2 regions of the Spirillospora sp. CA-108201 genome follow, and region 2 is predicted to be linked to the other one. Evidence: riboswitches for the same ligand, from Rfam matches in the RefSeq annotation. Region 2 holds a riboswitch; the other holds the start of a gene.
The links. Region 2 has a riboswitch for glycine ahead of gcvT (glycine cleavage system aminomethyltransferase GcvT). Riboswitches for the same ligand answer to the same signal wherever they lie in the genome.
Positions count from the first base shown of each region.

Region 1: it holds a riboswitch for glycine, as region 2 does, so the genes downstream of both, gcvP (aminomethyl-transferring glycine dehydrogenase) here and gcvT (glycine cleavage system aminomethyltransferase GcvT) in region 2, are expected to answer to the same signal.

Region 1 is NZ_JBNJNE010000001.1:1,663,685-1,670,940, reverse strand. Features, by position in the region: gene ACQEU6_RS08205 (MerR family transcriptional regulator) at 145-750, shown strand; gene ACQEU6_RS08200 (lysylphosphatidylglycerol synthase transmembrane domain-containing protein) at 761-2,236, opposite strand; gene ACQEU6_RS08195 (hypothetical protein) at 2,236-3,234, opposite strand; glycine riboswitch at 3,507-3,601, shown strand; glycine riboswitch at 3,602-3,713, shown strand; gene gcvP (aminomethyl-transferring glycine dehydrogenase) at 3,772-6,639, shown strand; gene ACQEU6_RS08185 (tetratricopeptide repeat protein) at 7,148-7,256, shown strand, end outside.
Region 2 is NZ_JBNJNE010000001.1:7,770,345-7,777,600, forward strand. Features, by position in the region: gene ACQEU6_RS37390 (L-serine ammonia-lyase) at 1-634, opposite strand, end outside; gene glyA (serine hydroxymethyltransferase) at 690-1,946, opposite strand; gene gcvH (glycine cleavage system protein GcvH) at 1,943-2,332, opposite strand; gene gcvT (glycine cleavage system aminomethyltransferase GcvT) at 2,406-3,500, opposite strand; glycine riboswitch at 3,574-3,663, opposite strand; glycine riboswitch at 3,668-3,763, opposite strand; gene ACQEU6_RS37410 (hypothetical protein) at 4,100-4,408, opposite strand; gene ACQEU6_RS37415 (M50 family metallopeptidase) at 4,666-5,964, shown strand; gene cds1 (L-cysteine desulfhydrase Cds1) at 5,954-7,054, opposite strand; gene ACQEU6_RS37425 (hypothetical protein) at 7,053-7,256, shown strand, end outside.

The DNA.
Region 1 (7,256 bases), 6.1 Mb from region 2:
CGGTTCATCCGGGCATGCGACGCGCCGACGATGAACGTTGACCACACCCTGACCGGCACCTACCGTGCTGGTGGAACACCCGTGGTGTAATTCGTCAAACCCCCTTGACGAGCCGCCGCGGGATGATAGAAGCCGGAGGTCCGCGTGGCGGTGAGCAGCGGCGAGGGCAAGGCGACCCCCGACAGGCGCGTGGCGTCCCGCCGTGCCGGAGAGCAGGGCCTGCTCTTCGACACCCAGGTGTCGGCGCCGCCGGAGGACGTCGGCTACCGCGGCCCGACGGCGTGCGCCGCGGCGGGGATCACCTATCGGCAACTCGACTACTGGGCCCGCACCAAGCTGGTGGAGCCCAGCGTGCGGTCGGCGCAGGGATCGGGCAGCCAGCGGCTGTACAGCTTCCGCGACGTCCTGGTCCTGAAGGTCGTCAAGCGGCTCCTGGACACCGGCGTCTCGCTGCAGCAGATACGCACGGCCGTCTCCCACCTGCGCGACCGCGGCGTCCAGGACCTCGCCCAGATCACCCTCATGAGCGACGGCGTCAGCGTCTACGAGTGCACCTCTCCCGACGAGGTCGTCGACCTCCTCCAGGGCGGGCAGGGCGTGTTCGGCATCGCGCTCGGGCGGGTGTGGCAGGAGGTGGAGGGCAGTCTGGCGGAACTGCCCGCTGAACGCGCCTCCACCGGCGACGACGACCCCTCCGGACACCACCACGACGAACTGGCCGACCGGCGGCGCGCCCGCCGCACCGGCTGAGGCCGACGCCTCAGAGCGCTTCTTTGCGCTGCAGGAAGGCGAACGCCCCCCATCCCGGCAGGACCGGCAGCCACAGCGTCAGGAGCCGGTAGAGCAGCACCGCCGACGTGGCCGTCTCCGCCGTCAGCCCCGAGATCGTCAACGCCAGCGTGAGGGCGCCCTCCACGGCCCCGAGCCCGCCCGGCGTCGGCGCCGCCGACCCGACCGCGTTCGCGGTCAGGAACACCAGCACCACCGTCGTCCACGGCAGCGAACCGCCGAACGCCCGGATCGACGCGTCGAGGCACAGCGTGAACGCCAGCGTCAGCAGCAGGGTGCCGCCCATGCCGGTGGACAGCTTCCGCGGCGACTGCAGGACGTCCACCAGGCGCGGAACCACGCCCGAGAACATGGCCCGCAGCCGCGAGGCGACCACCCGCCGCACCCGCGGCACCGTCAGCGCGAGCCCCGCCAGCAGCCCCAGCCCGAGCACCGCGAGCACGATCGTCCGGGACGGGGCGAGGTCGTGCGTCGCCTTCGCCGTCGAACCGGTCAGGAACCCGAACAGCACCAGCAGCAGGATGTGGGTGACCAGCCCCACGAGCTGGGACGCGCCCACGCTCGCGACGGCGAGGGCGGGCCGGACGCCCGAGCGCTGCAGGTAGCGCGTGTTGACGGCGACGCCGCCGACGGCCGCCGGCGCGACCAGCTTCACGAACGACGCGGCCAGCTGCGCCAGGACCGTCCGCCCCAGCGGCAGCCGTTCGGGGACGAACCCCATCAGCATGAACGCGGCGGCCACGTAGGTGAGCGCCGCGGCCCCCAGCGCCGCCGCCACCCAGTGCCAGCTCGCCGTGGCCGCCAGGTGGCCGATGTCCAGGCTCGTCACCTGCGGGATGACGATGTACGCCGCGACCGACAGCGCCACGATGCTGACGATGGTCCGCGGCTGGAACCGCTCCAGCCTGGCCGGCGGCGCCTCCGTCTCCGGCTTCAGCCGGACGATCTGCTCCCGGATGCGGGTGAGCAGGTCCTTGTTGTGCCGCAGCGCGGTGCGGGTCGCCCGCGACAGCGCCACCCGCTGGAGCAGCGGCACCGCCCCGCCGAGGGCCTCCTCGCCCAGCACCGGCGCCGCCGTCCGCACCGCCCGTTCCGGCCCCGTGCGCAGTGCCAGCGTCGTGAGCAGCTGCGCGAGGTCCAGGCGCAGCGCCAGGTCGCCGGCCGCCGTCTCCCCGGACCGCAGGTCGGTGAGGTAGGCGAGGCCGTCGTCGCCGACGAGGACCGCCTCGCCCTCCAGTCTCCGGTGCGCGAGCCGACCCGCCTGCAGCGACCGGAACTGCCGCCACACGTCCGTCAGCAGCTCGTCGGTGATCTCCTCGCCGGGGACGTCCCCGAGCCGCCGCCCCGGGACGTGCTCGTAGGCCAGCAGCGCCGCCTCGGTGCCGGCCTCGCAGGTGCCGACGAGCCGCGGCGTCCGGGCGCCCGCGGCGTCCACCGCGTACGCCATCAGCGACTCCAGCTCCAGGGACCGGCGCAGCGACCGCAGCGTCCGCCCCGTCGTCGCCCCGCGCAGCCGCAGCAGCCGCCAGACGCGGTAGAGCAGGCCGGCGGACTGCTGGTCGCGGTCCAGGACGCGGACCTCCACGTCCCAGTCGCCGTGCGGCTCCCGTCCCGCCGGGAGCCGGGCGCCGTACGCGCCGCGCGGGGAGGGGGCGAGGGCGACGCCGTAGCGGCGGGTCTCGTCGGCGTCGTGCGTGCCGTCCAGGCGCGCCCCCGCAGCGGGCGCAGCCCGAGCCGTTCGAGCGCGGCCACCACGGCCGCGCCCGGCGGGCGCGGGTTCGGCGTCCCGACCGCGTAGAGGGCGCCGTGGCCGATGGCGCGGCCGAGCAGGTAGGTGGCCGCCAGCGCGGCGACGGAGGCGTAGGACGCGGTCAGCCCCGTCAGCGCAGCCAGCCCGATCATGGTCCAGGTCGCGGCCTGCCAGCGGGCGCGGCCCGCCATCCCGACCGCGCTGACGAACGCGATCACCGGGGCGATGTCGGTGTGCACCGGCGCGGTCTCGGTGCCGCCCCAGATCAGCGAGTCGAGCACGCCGCCCGGCGCGGCCCGCACCACCAGGTCGTCCAGGCCCACCGTGATCCCGAAGGCGATCATCGCCGCCAGCAGCGCGACGGCCACGCGCATGCCGTCCTTGTGGAACAGCCGCTCGATCGCGAACGCGACCGGCACGGCCAGCACCCCGAAGCTGGACACCAGCGTCGCCAGCGTCAGCAGCAGCCGCGGCGCGTGCGCGGTGCCCTGCGCGATGTCGGTCTGCAGGCCGTGGGTCGTCTGCTGCGCGATCGACACCAGCAGCATCACCGCCGCCAGCCCCACCACGGACGCCGCGAACCGGATGGCGTCGGAGGACCGGCGGATCCGGTACGGCTGCGCGGGCTCGTCGACCGTCGCGCCCGCGGCCGCACCCTGCACCGGGCGCACCGCGTCGTCGTGGGTCTGTGTCACGCCGTACCGCCGCCCTGACCATCCGCCATCGTGATCAGCGTCCCAGACCCGGCGGCGCGCCGTCGAGTCGCGGGGCCGCCCCCGGGACGCGCGTCCATCCCGCAGCCTCATCCGCCCGCCCCCCGTGCGGTCCGGGACCGTCGCGGCCCAGGTGAGTCAGCACATGGTACTCGCCGGTACAGCGCCGGCGACGGAGGGCGGGGCCTCTTGCGGCGGGCCGGAACGACGTCGCGGACGCACCTTTGGGTAGGGTTCGACCTAGGACATGCCGTCGACCCTGTGCGGGAGAGACCCCACGCCGCCAGCGTGGGGCGCCGAAGGAGCAACCTCCCCGGAACCTCTCAGGCAAAAGGACCGTGCGGGCGAGGCACCTCTGGAAAGCAGGCGTCGGTCCCCGCGCGCGGGGAGGGGCGGCTCACCGAAGGGGAAACCCCGCCGCGCGGGTGAAGCTCTCAGGTGCCGATGACAGAGGGGGAGACCGGCCGCCGGCCGCGCCGGCGGCGCACCTGAGCGACCGCAGCAGCCAGGAGGCCCTCCATGACCGCCCAGTTCTTCGCCCCTGTGGCCGCGCCGCAGCACCCCCGGACGGCGTTCGCCGACCGGCACATCGGCCCTTCGCCGGACGACCAGGCGAGGATGCTGGCCGCCATCGGCTACTCCGGCGCCGAGGCTCTGATCGACAGGGCGGTCCCCGCCGCGATCCGCACGTCCCGGCCCCTGGACCTGCCGCCCGCGCTGAGCGAGACCGCCGCGCTGGACCGGCTCCGCGAGCTGGCGTCCCGCAGCACCGTCCTCACGTCCATGATCGGGCTCGGCTACCACGGGACGACCACGCCCGGGGTGATCATGAGGAACGTGCTGGAGAACCCGGGCTGGTACACCGCCTACACGCCCTACCAGCCCGAGATCTCCCAGGGGCGCCTCGAAGCCCTGCTGAACTTCCAGACGGTCGTGGGCGACCTGACCGGACTGCCCGTCGCCAACGCCTCCATGCTGGACGAGGGCACCGCCGCCGCCGAGGCCATGGCCCTCGCCCACCGCGTCTCCAGGCGCAGGGAGCCCGGGACGTTCCTCGTCGACATCGACACCCTCCCGCAGACGATCGAGGTCGTCCGGACCCGCGCGATCCCGCTCGGCATCGAGGTCGTCATCGCCGACCTGTCCGGCGGCCTCCCCGCCGGCGACTTCTTCGGCGTGCTGCTGCAGTACCCCGGCGCGTCCGGCGCCGTCCGCGACCTGGAGCCGGTCATCGCGCAGGCCCACGAGCGCGGTGCCAAGGCCGTCGTCGCCGCCGACCTGCTCGCGCTGACGCTGCTGCGCCCCCCGGGCGAGTGCGGCGCCGACATCGCGGTGGGCTCCGCGCAGCGGTTCGGCGTCCCCTACGGGTTCGGCGGCCCGCACGCCGGCTACATGGCGGTCGGTGAGGGCATCCAGCGCCAGCTCCCCGGACGGCTCGTCGGCGTGTCCGTCGACGCCGACGGCGCCACCGCCTACCGGCTGGCGCTGCAGACCCGCGAGCAGCACATCCGCCGCGAGAAGGCCACCAGCAACATCTGCACCGCCCAGGTCCTGCTCGCCGTGATGGCGAGCATGTACGCCGTCTACCACGGCCCCGAGGGGCTGGCGGCGATCGCGCAGCGGACGCACCGCCGCGCCGCCGAGATCGCCGCGGGGCTGCGCGCCGCCGGCGTCGAGGTCGTGCACGACTCGTTCTTCGACACCGTCCTGGCCCGCGTGCCCGGCCGCGCCGCCGCGGTCGTCGAGGCCGCCCGCGAGCGCGGGATCAACCTGCGCCCGGACGGGCCCGACCACGTCGCGGCCGCCTGCGACGAGACGACGCGGCCCGAGCACGTCGCGGCCGTGCTGGAGGCGTTCGGCGCCGCCGTGCCCGGCGAGGTCCCCGAGGCGTTCCCGGACGCCCTGCGCCGCGAGAGCCCCTACCTGACCCACCCCGTCTTCCACGCGCACCGCTCCGAGACCGCGATGCTGCGCTACCTGCGCAGGCTCCAGGACAAGGACATCGCGCTCGACCGCTCCATGATCCCGCTCGGCTCCTGCACGATGAAGCTGAACGCGACCGCCGAGATGGAGCCGATCACCTGGCCGCAGTTCGCGGACCTCCACCCGTTCGCGCCGCTCGACCAGGCCGCCGGCTACGTCGAGCTGATCGGCGAGCTGGAGGGCTTCCTCGCCGAGATCACCGGGTACGCGAAGGTCTCCGTCCAGCCGAACGCCGGCTCCCAGGGCGAACTGGCCGGGCTGCTCGCCATCCGCGGCTACCACGCCTCCCGCGGCGAGGAGCACCGCGACGTCTGCCTGATCCCGTCCTCGGCGCACGGCACCAACGCCGCCAGCGCCGTCATGGCCGGGATGCGGGTCGTCGTCGTGAAGTGCGACGAGGGCGGCAACGTCGACCTCGGCGACCTGCGCGCCAAGCTCGGCGAGCACGGCGACCGGCTCGCGGCGATCATGGTGACCTACCCGTCCACGCACGGCGTCTTCGAGGAGACGATCACCGAGGTCTGCGCGGCCGTGCACGACGCCGGCGGCCAGGTCTACGTCGACGGCGCCAACCTCAACGCGCTCGTCGGCCTGGCCCGCCCCGGCGAGTTCGGGTCGGACGTCTCCCACCTCAACCTGCACAAGACGTTCTGCATCCCGCACGGCGGCGGCGGCCCCGGCGTCGGCCCGATCGGCGTCCGCGAGCACCTGGCCCCGTTCCTGCCCAACCACCCGCTCCGCGAGGAGGCCGGCCCCGGCACCGGCGTCGGCCCGATCTCCGCCGCCCCGTGGGGATCGGCGGGCATTCTGCCGATCTCCTGGGCCTACATCGCGATGATGGGCCCGGACGGCCTGCGCGCCGCCACCGAGGGCGCCATCATCGGCGCCAACTACCTCGCCGCCCGCCTCGCCCCGCACTACCCGATCCTCTACACCGGCCGCGACGGCCTCGTTGCGCACGAGTGCATCGCCGACCTCCGCAAGATCACCAAGGAGACGGGGATCACCGCCGAGGACGTCGCCAAGCGCCTCATCGACTACGGCTTCCACGCCCCGACCCTGTCGTTCCCCGTCGCCGGCACCCTGATGATCGAGCCCACCGAGTCCGAGGACCTCGCCGAGCTCGACCGGTTCTGCGAAGCCATGATCGAGATCCGCCGGGAGATCCAGCGCGTCGCCGACGGAGGCTACGACGCCGAGGACAACCCCCTCAAGAACGCCCCCCACACCGCCGCCTGCCTCGTCTCCGACGACTGGAAGCACGCCTACACCCGCGAGGAGGCCGCCTACCCCCTCCCGTCCCTCCGGGAGAACAAGTACTGGCCGCCCGTCCGTCGCATCGACCAGGCCTACGGCGACCGCAACCTCGTCTGCTCCTGCCCGCCCCCCGAAGCGTACGAGTAGATTCTTTTATCTCCTCCTGCTGTGCCTATGGCAGTGCCCTCCTTCTTCGGGCCTGGGGGCCCTCCATCGTCGAGAACTGCGGGCGATCGCTGGCATCGCTCCGGCTCGCCCAGGGGCTCGCTGCGCGATCAGGTTCTCGCAAGCTCGAACCTGCCTTCGGACGCGATCGCGGGCCTCGGGTTGTCGCGGGGTTGCCCAGCGGGCTGAGGTCGTTGCAGTAGTGGGTGCTGCCGGGCGTGCCTGCGGACGCGGGTGATCGCGAGGGCTTGTGGCGCTTGCGGTTGGGGGCGTCGCCTTTGGTGCGAGGGTGTCGCCCGCGCTGAGGGCGCGGGTTGGCGGGCGCTCGCATTGGTTCGGGTTGGCGGATCGGGCGTTCGGCGATGCCGCGGGTGGCTCCGGCGATGGATTTGTGATCATGGTTCGGTTTTCGGGGTGTCGGGGCGGGACGGGGCGGGGGGTGGATCGCTACGCTCTTTGCGGACCCCGACCCCCAGAGGGCAGAAGAGCGATGATCGAGTCTCCGGACGCGGTATCCGACGACGCGGCGCGACTGTGCGACGAGGCCCGCGGCCTCGCCGAGAGCGGTGAGGCGGAGCGGGCCGCGCTGCTGTTCGAGA
Region 2 (7,256 bases):
CGTGGATCTCCGCGGAGCCGCGGCCGAACGCCTTCTCGTTCTCCAGCATCAGCGCGGAGATCGACAGGCCCGTCTCCCGGCAGCGTTCGAGCAGCTCGGCGGCCGTGTCGAACGGGTACGGCAGGACGGTGTCGTCGGGCTTGATGCGGTCGGCGCCGGTGGCGTTCTCGTCCAGGATGAAGCCGCCGCCCACCGAGTAGTACACCTTGGCGCGCAGCTCCTCGCCGGAGGCGTCCAGGGCGGTGAAGCGCATCCCGTTGGGGTGGCCGGGCAGCGACACCTTGCGTTCGAAGACCAGGTGCTCGTTGACGACGAACGGCACGTCGTGGTCGCCGAACAGGCGCAGGGCCCCGCGCTCGCGGACGGCGGCGAGCCGCTCGTCCACCCGGTCGACGTCCACGAGCTCGGGCTTGTCGCCCTCAAGGCCGAGGATGACGGCCTTGTCGGAGCCGTGGCCCTTGCCGGTGAGACCGAGCGACCCGTAGAGGGTCACGGTGACGGACGCGGTCTTCTCCAGCAGGCCGTCGTGCCGCAGGCCCCGGGCGAACCGGTGCGCCGCGGCCATCGGCCCGCCCGTGTGGGACGACGACGGACCGATGCCGATCTTGAAAAGGTCGAAAACGCTGATGGCCATGGCTACCTCGTTGCGGCCGCGCTCCCTCCCCGCGAGGGGAGGGAGCGCCGGAACGTCACAGGTTCGGGTACAGGGGATGCCTGTCGGCCAGCGCCTTCACCCGGGCGGCGAGCGCGTCCCGGTCGAAGGACGGCTGCAGTGCGAGCGCGATCACGTCCGCGACCTCGGCGAAGTCCGCGGCGGTGAAGCCGCGGGTCGCGAGGGCCGGGGTGCCGATCCGCAGGCCGGAGGTGACCATCGGCGGGCGCGGGTCGTTCGGCACCGCGTTGCGGTTCACCGTGATGCCGATGTCGTGCAGGCGGTCCTCGGCGTCCCGGCCGGTGAGCTCGGAGTCCACCAGGTCGACCAGCACGAGGTGGACGTCCGTCCCGCCGGTCAGCACCCTGACGCCGGCCTTGGCGGAGTCCTCGGCGAGCAGGCGCTCGGCGAGCAGCTTCGCGCCTTCCACGGTCGCCGCCTGCCGGGCCCGGAACTCCTCCGACGCGGCGATCTTCAGGGCGACGGCCTTGGCGGCGATCACGTGCTCCAGCGGGCCGCCCTGCATGCCGGGGAACACCGCGGAGTTGATCTTCTTGCCGTACTCCTCGCGGGCGAGGATCAGCCCGCCGCGCGGGCCGCCGAGCGTCTTGTGCGTCGTGGTCGTCACGATGTCGGCGTGCGGGACGGGCGAGGGGTGCAGCCCCGCCGCGACCAGGCCCGCGAAGTGCGCCATGTCGACCATGAGCAGCGCCCCGACCGAGTCGGCGACCCGCCGGAACGCCGCGAAGTCGAGCTGCCGCGGGTACGCCGACCAGCCCGCGACGATCATCTTCGGCCGGTGCTCGGCCGCGAGCGAGGCCACCTCGTCCATGTCGACCAGGCCGTCCTCGGCGCGGACGTGGTACGGCACCACGTTCAGCACCTTGCCGGAATAGTTGAGCCGCATCCCGTGCGTGAGGTGCCCGCCGTGCGCGAGGTCGAGGCCGAGGATCGTGTCGCCGTGCTGGAGCAGCGCGAAGTAGACCGCCGTGTTCGCCTGCGCGCCGCTGTGCGGCTGGACGTTCGCGTGCTCGGCGCCGAACAGGGCCTTGGCCCGGTCGATGGCGAGCTGCTCGGTGACGTCCACGAACTCGCAGCCGCCGTAGTACCGGCGGCCCGGGTACCCCTCGGCGTACTTGTTCGTCAGGACCGAGCCCTGCGCCTCCAGCACCGAGACGGGCGCGAAGTTCTCCGACGCGATCATCTCCAGGGTGCCCTGCTGGCGGCGCAGCTCCGCGGCGACGGCCTCGGCGACCTCCGGATCGGCCGTCGCGAGGGAGTCGTTCAGGCTCATGATTCCTCGATCAGCTTGTCGTAGGCGGCGGAGTCGAGCAGGTCGCCCGGCTCCTGCGAGATCCGCACCTTGAAGATCCAGCCCTCGCCGTACGGGTCGTCGTTGATGACCTTCGGCTCGTCCACCACCGCGCTGTTGATCGCGGTGATCTCGCCGCTGACGGGGGAGTAGAGGTCGCTGACCGACTTGGTCGACTCCACCTCGCCGCACGGCTCGCCCGCCTCGACGGCGTCGCCCTCCGACGGCTGCAGCTCGATGTAGACGATCTCACCGAGGGCGTCGGCGGCGTGCGCGGTGATGCCGACCGTGACGATGCCGTCCTCGCCGCCGAGGCCCGACACCCACTCGTGCTCCTCGCTGTAGCGGAGCTCCTCCGGAACGCTCACGATCACTTCTCTCTTTCCACCGTGGGGGCGCGCCCCCACACCGCCGGACAACTTGTTCAGGAACGCTTGCAGATCAGGGACGCTTGTAGAACGGCAGGGCCACCACGTCCACCGGCTCCCGCCGGCCGCGGACGTCCACCGCGAGGCCGGCCTCCTCGACGCCGCTGTCGAGGTACGCCATCGCGATCGGCGTGCCCAGTGTGGGCGACGGGGCGCCGCTCGTCACGATTCCGCACGGCGCGCCGCCGGACGTGACGACCTGGTACCCCTTGCGAGGCGCGCGACGCCCCCGCGCGACCAGTCCCACGAGCCTACGGCCCGGCGGGGTCTGCGCCTGAGCCGCCAGGGCCGACTTCCCCACGAAATCGACAGCTTTGTCCAGCTTGACCACCCGGCCGAGGCCCGCCTCGAACGGCGTCGTCTCGGCCGTCAACTCGTTCCCGTACAGCGGCATCCCCGCCTCCAGGCGCAGCGTGTCGCGAGCCGACAGCCCCGCCGGGACGACCCCCTCCACCGCGGCGAGCGCCCCCCACAACCGGACCGCGTCGGACGCGTCCACGAACAGCTCGAACCCGTCCTCGCCCGTGTACCCCGTGCGGGCGACCAGCGCGTCCACGCCCGCGACCCGCCCCGCCAGGATCGCGTAGTACTTCAGACCGGCCAGCGGCGCGTCCGTGAACCCCTCGAGAATCCCCTGGGAACGCGGGCCCTGCAGCGCGATCAGCGCGTAGGAGCCGGACCGGTCGTCCACCGCGGCCTCGAACCCCGCGGCCCGCTCGACCAGCGCCTCCCGGACCACCGCCGCGTTCGCGGCGTTCGCCACCACCATCCACGTCTCGTCCGCGAGCCGGTAGACGATCAGGTCGTCCAGGACGCCGCCGTCCGGCCCGCAGATCATCGTGTAGCGGGCCTTGCCCACCGGCATCGGCGACAGGTTGCCGACCAGCGCGAAGTCCAGCGCCGCCCCCGCCCCCGGACCCGAAAGGAAGATCTCCCCCATGTGCGACAGGTCGAACAGCCCCGCGCCCGTGCGGACCGCCCGGTGCTCGGCGGTCTCGCTCGCGTAGCGCAGCGGCATCAGATGGCCGGCGAAGTCGACGAGGTTCGCGCCGAGGTCCTCATGGACGTCGTGCAGCGGCGTCTTCTTCGCGGTCGGATCGGCGGACATGGGCTCGGCTCCTTCGTCACGGGCGCGCATGGTCCATCGTCCCACTCGCGCACCGGGCGTATCGGTGCCTCCCCCTCTGTCATCGGCGCCTGAGAGCTTCACCCGCCGCGGCACGGCGGGCTTTCACCTTCGGCGGGGGACAGGAGTCCCCGCTTTCCAGAGGTCGCCTGGCCCGTGCGGTCCGTGGGCCTGAGAGGTTCCGGGGAGGATTTGCTCCTTCGGCGCCCCCCACCGGCTGCGAGGGACTCTCCCGCACGGGATCATCAGCTGTCGCAGAAGGCTAGCAGTGTTCATTGCGTTTCCCCAGGGTCGAGGCCTTGGGGGCCTCGACCCTGGGGAAACGCGTGCGATCGCTGCATCGCTCCGGCTCGCCTTGCGGCTCGCTTCGCGATCAGATCCTTGCTTCGCTCGGATCTGCCTTCGGACGCGATCGCGGCCCCCGCGTTGTCACGGGGCTTAGGCGGCGGCTGAGGTGGCTTCGTCAGACGGTTGCTGCTGGGGGTCCTGTTTCCGTCCATCCGCATGCGGCTGGTCCCGGCCGTTGCGCTCCGTGTTCGTGTGGCGGTGTCCCGCGCTCGGCTCTGCGCTGGCGGAGGCTGTCAGTTGGGGGGTGCGGACATGGACTTCACGCAGGTTTGCAGGGCCGCCCTGATTTTCTGCAGTTCGTCGGGGGCGGGGGTTCTCGTGGGGTTGGGGGTCGGCATCTGGACGCCCTGCTTGTGCATGCAGTCGTTGAAGGCCTTGACCGCCTTCGACTGGGCCGGGGGGAGCGGCGGCGTCTCGGTGGTCCTGCCGGGCCTGGGGGTGGACGGGGCCGTCGTCGCGGCGGTCGGGGCCTGGGGTGACGACGCGCTCGCCGGCTTGCCGTCGTCGCAGCCGGCCAGGGCCAGGGGCAGGATCAGCGCCATTGCCGCTATGTGACCGCGCTTCAAGGGAACCTCCGTGGGGCGGGTGGGGGCCATGATGCGGCGTCGGCCCTCCCCTTGGATACGGGTTCTCGTGCCAAGGAAGCGCGGCCGGGTTAGCACCGCGCATCAAAGTGGCTTAAGGCGTGTGCCGCTTCTCCGTTCGCCTCAACCGGATCGCGGGCCGTAACGTACTCTGAACTGGTTGTCGGAGATCACCCCCGGGCTCGCGGGGTGCACGGACCCGGAGGGCACGCCGCATGGTCTACTACCTGGCTGGAGCGTTGATCCTCTTCTTCGGCCTGCTGGTCTCCATCGCACTGCACGAGCTCGGGCACTTCTCCTTCGCCAAGCTGTTCAAGGTGCGGACCACGCAGTTCATGGTCGGGTTCGGGCCCACCATGTGGTCGAGGCGCAAGGGCGAGACCGAGTACGGCGTCAAGTGGATCCCGCTCGGCGGCTACATCCGCATGATCGGCATGCTGCCGCCGCGCAAGGGCGACGCGCCCGGGCAGGTGCGGCGGATCAGCACCGGGCCGTGGCAGGGGCTGATCGAGTCCGCGCGCGGGGCCTCGCTGGAGGAGGTCGGGCCCGGCGACGGCGACCGCGTGTTCTACGCCAAGAAGTGGTGGCAGAAGCTGCTCATCATGTTCGGCGGGCCCGCGATGAACCTGCTGCTGTCGGTGATGTTCTTCGCGATCCTGCTGATGGGCATCGGCACCAGCCAGCCGCAGCCGGTGATCAAGGAGGTGGCCGAGTGCATGGTGCCGGCCAGCGCCAAGGTCGCCGCGTGCCCGGCGAACGCGGCGCCGACGCCCGCGCGGCAGGTCGGGCTCCAGGCCGGCGACCGGATCACGGCGTTCGACGGCAAGAAGATCGACGACTACGGGCAGCTGCAGGTGCTGATCCGCGAGGACGGCGGCAGGACCGTCCCGATGACCGTCCGGCGGGACGGCAGGGACGTGCGGCTGAACGTGCCCATCACCCGCAACCAGATGTACGACCTCAAGGACGAGGAAAAGGTCGTCAACGTCGGGTTCCTCGGCATCACGCCGTCCAGCGCGATCGAGCGGCAGGGGCCGGGCGCGGTCGCGAGCACGATGGGCGACCTGACCGGGCGCACCGTCGGCGCGCTGGTGCGGATGCCGCAGAAGATGGTCGGCGTGTGGAACGCGGCCTTCGGCGGCGACGAGCGCGACCCGAACGGGCCGATCGGCGTCGTCGGCGTCAGCCGGATCGGCGGCGAGGTCGCCGCGTCCGACGACTTCACCGGCACGCAGAAGGTCTCCTTCTTCGTGATGCTGCTCGGCTCGCTGAACCTCGCGGTCGGGCTGTTCAACCTCATCCCGCTGCTGCCGCTGGACGGCGGGCACATCGCCGGCGCGCTGCTGGAAGCGGTCAAGAAGGCGTTCGCCCGGATCTTCCGCAGGCCCGACCCGGGCTACGTGGACGTCGCCAAGGCGCTGCCGGTGACGTACGTGATGGCGGTCGTCCTGATCGTCATGGGCGGCCTGCTGATCTACGCCGACCTGTTCAACCCGATCCGCGTCACGGGGTGACGTCCGGCATCGCGCCGGTCTTCAGGAAGCCGTCCAGCGCGGCCACGTAGGGGCCGATGTCGAGGCCCTGGTCCGCCAGCCACGCGTCCGACCCGTAGGTGCCCGCGTAGCGCTCGGCGCCGTCGCAGATGAGCGTGACGACGCTGCCGCGCTCCCCGCGGGCCCGCATCTGGGCGATCAGTTCGGCGGCGCCCCACATGTTCGTGCCGGTCGAGCCGCCGACGCTGCGGCCGCTGACCCCGCTCGTCCAGCGCATCGCCGCGACGGACGCCGCGTCCGGCACCCGGATCATCCGGTCGATCACCGTGGGCAGGAACGACGGCTCGACGCGGGGGCGGCCGATGCCCTCGATCCGCGAGCCCGCCGCGGTGCGGGCGGGGTCACCGTCGGCGAACGAGCCGTGGAACGCCGACCCCTCCGGGTCGACGACCGCGAGCCGCGTCTGGAACCGCTGGTAGCGGGCGTACCGGCCGATGGTCGCGGACGTCCCGCCGGTGCCGGCGCCGACCACGATCCAGGACGGCTCGGGGAACCGCTCCAGCCGCATCTGCTCGAAGATCGACTCGGCGATGTTGTTGTTGCCGCGCCAGTCCGTCGCCCGCTCGGCGAAGGTGAACTGGTCCATGAAGTGGCCGCCGCACTCGGCCGCGAGCCGCCGCGACTCCTCGTAGATCGCCGACGGGTCGGCCACCAGATGGCAGCGGCCGCCGTGGAACTCGATGAGCTGGATCTTCTCCGGGCTGGTGGTGGCCGGCATGACCGCGACGAACGGCAGGCCGAGCAGCCGCGCGAAGTACGCCTCCGACACCGCGGTCGACCCGCTGGACGCCTCGATGATCGTCGTGTCCCGGCGGATCCAGCCGTTGGCCAGCCCGTAGAGGAACAGCGACCGCGCGAGCCGGTGCTTCAGTGAACCCGTGGGGTGGACCGACTCGTCCTTCAGGTAGAGGTCGATGCCCCACTCGGGCGGCAGCGGGAACACGTGCAGGTGCGTGTCGGCGCTGCGGTTGGCGTCGGCGTCCACGAGCCGGATCGCCTCGGCGATCCATGCCCGGTATCCGGGATCGCAGCGGTCCACGATGCGGCTCATGACGGATCTCTCCTTGATCGTCGGCAGGGGTCCCACGATATCCGCGCATGTCACGGTGCATCATTGGGAGGGCGGGGGGCAGATGATCCAGATGTTCGACGAACGCATCGTGGCCACCGGGCGGCTGCCGCTGTTCGGCTTCTTCGTCGCGTTCATGATCACTTTCGTGCTGACGCGGGTGAACGTCCGGCTGATCCGCGCG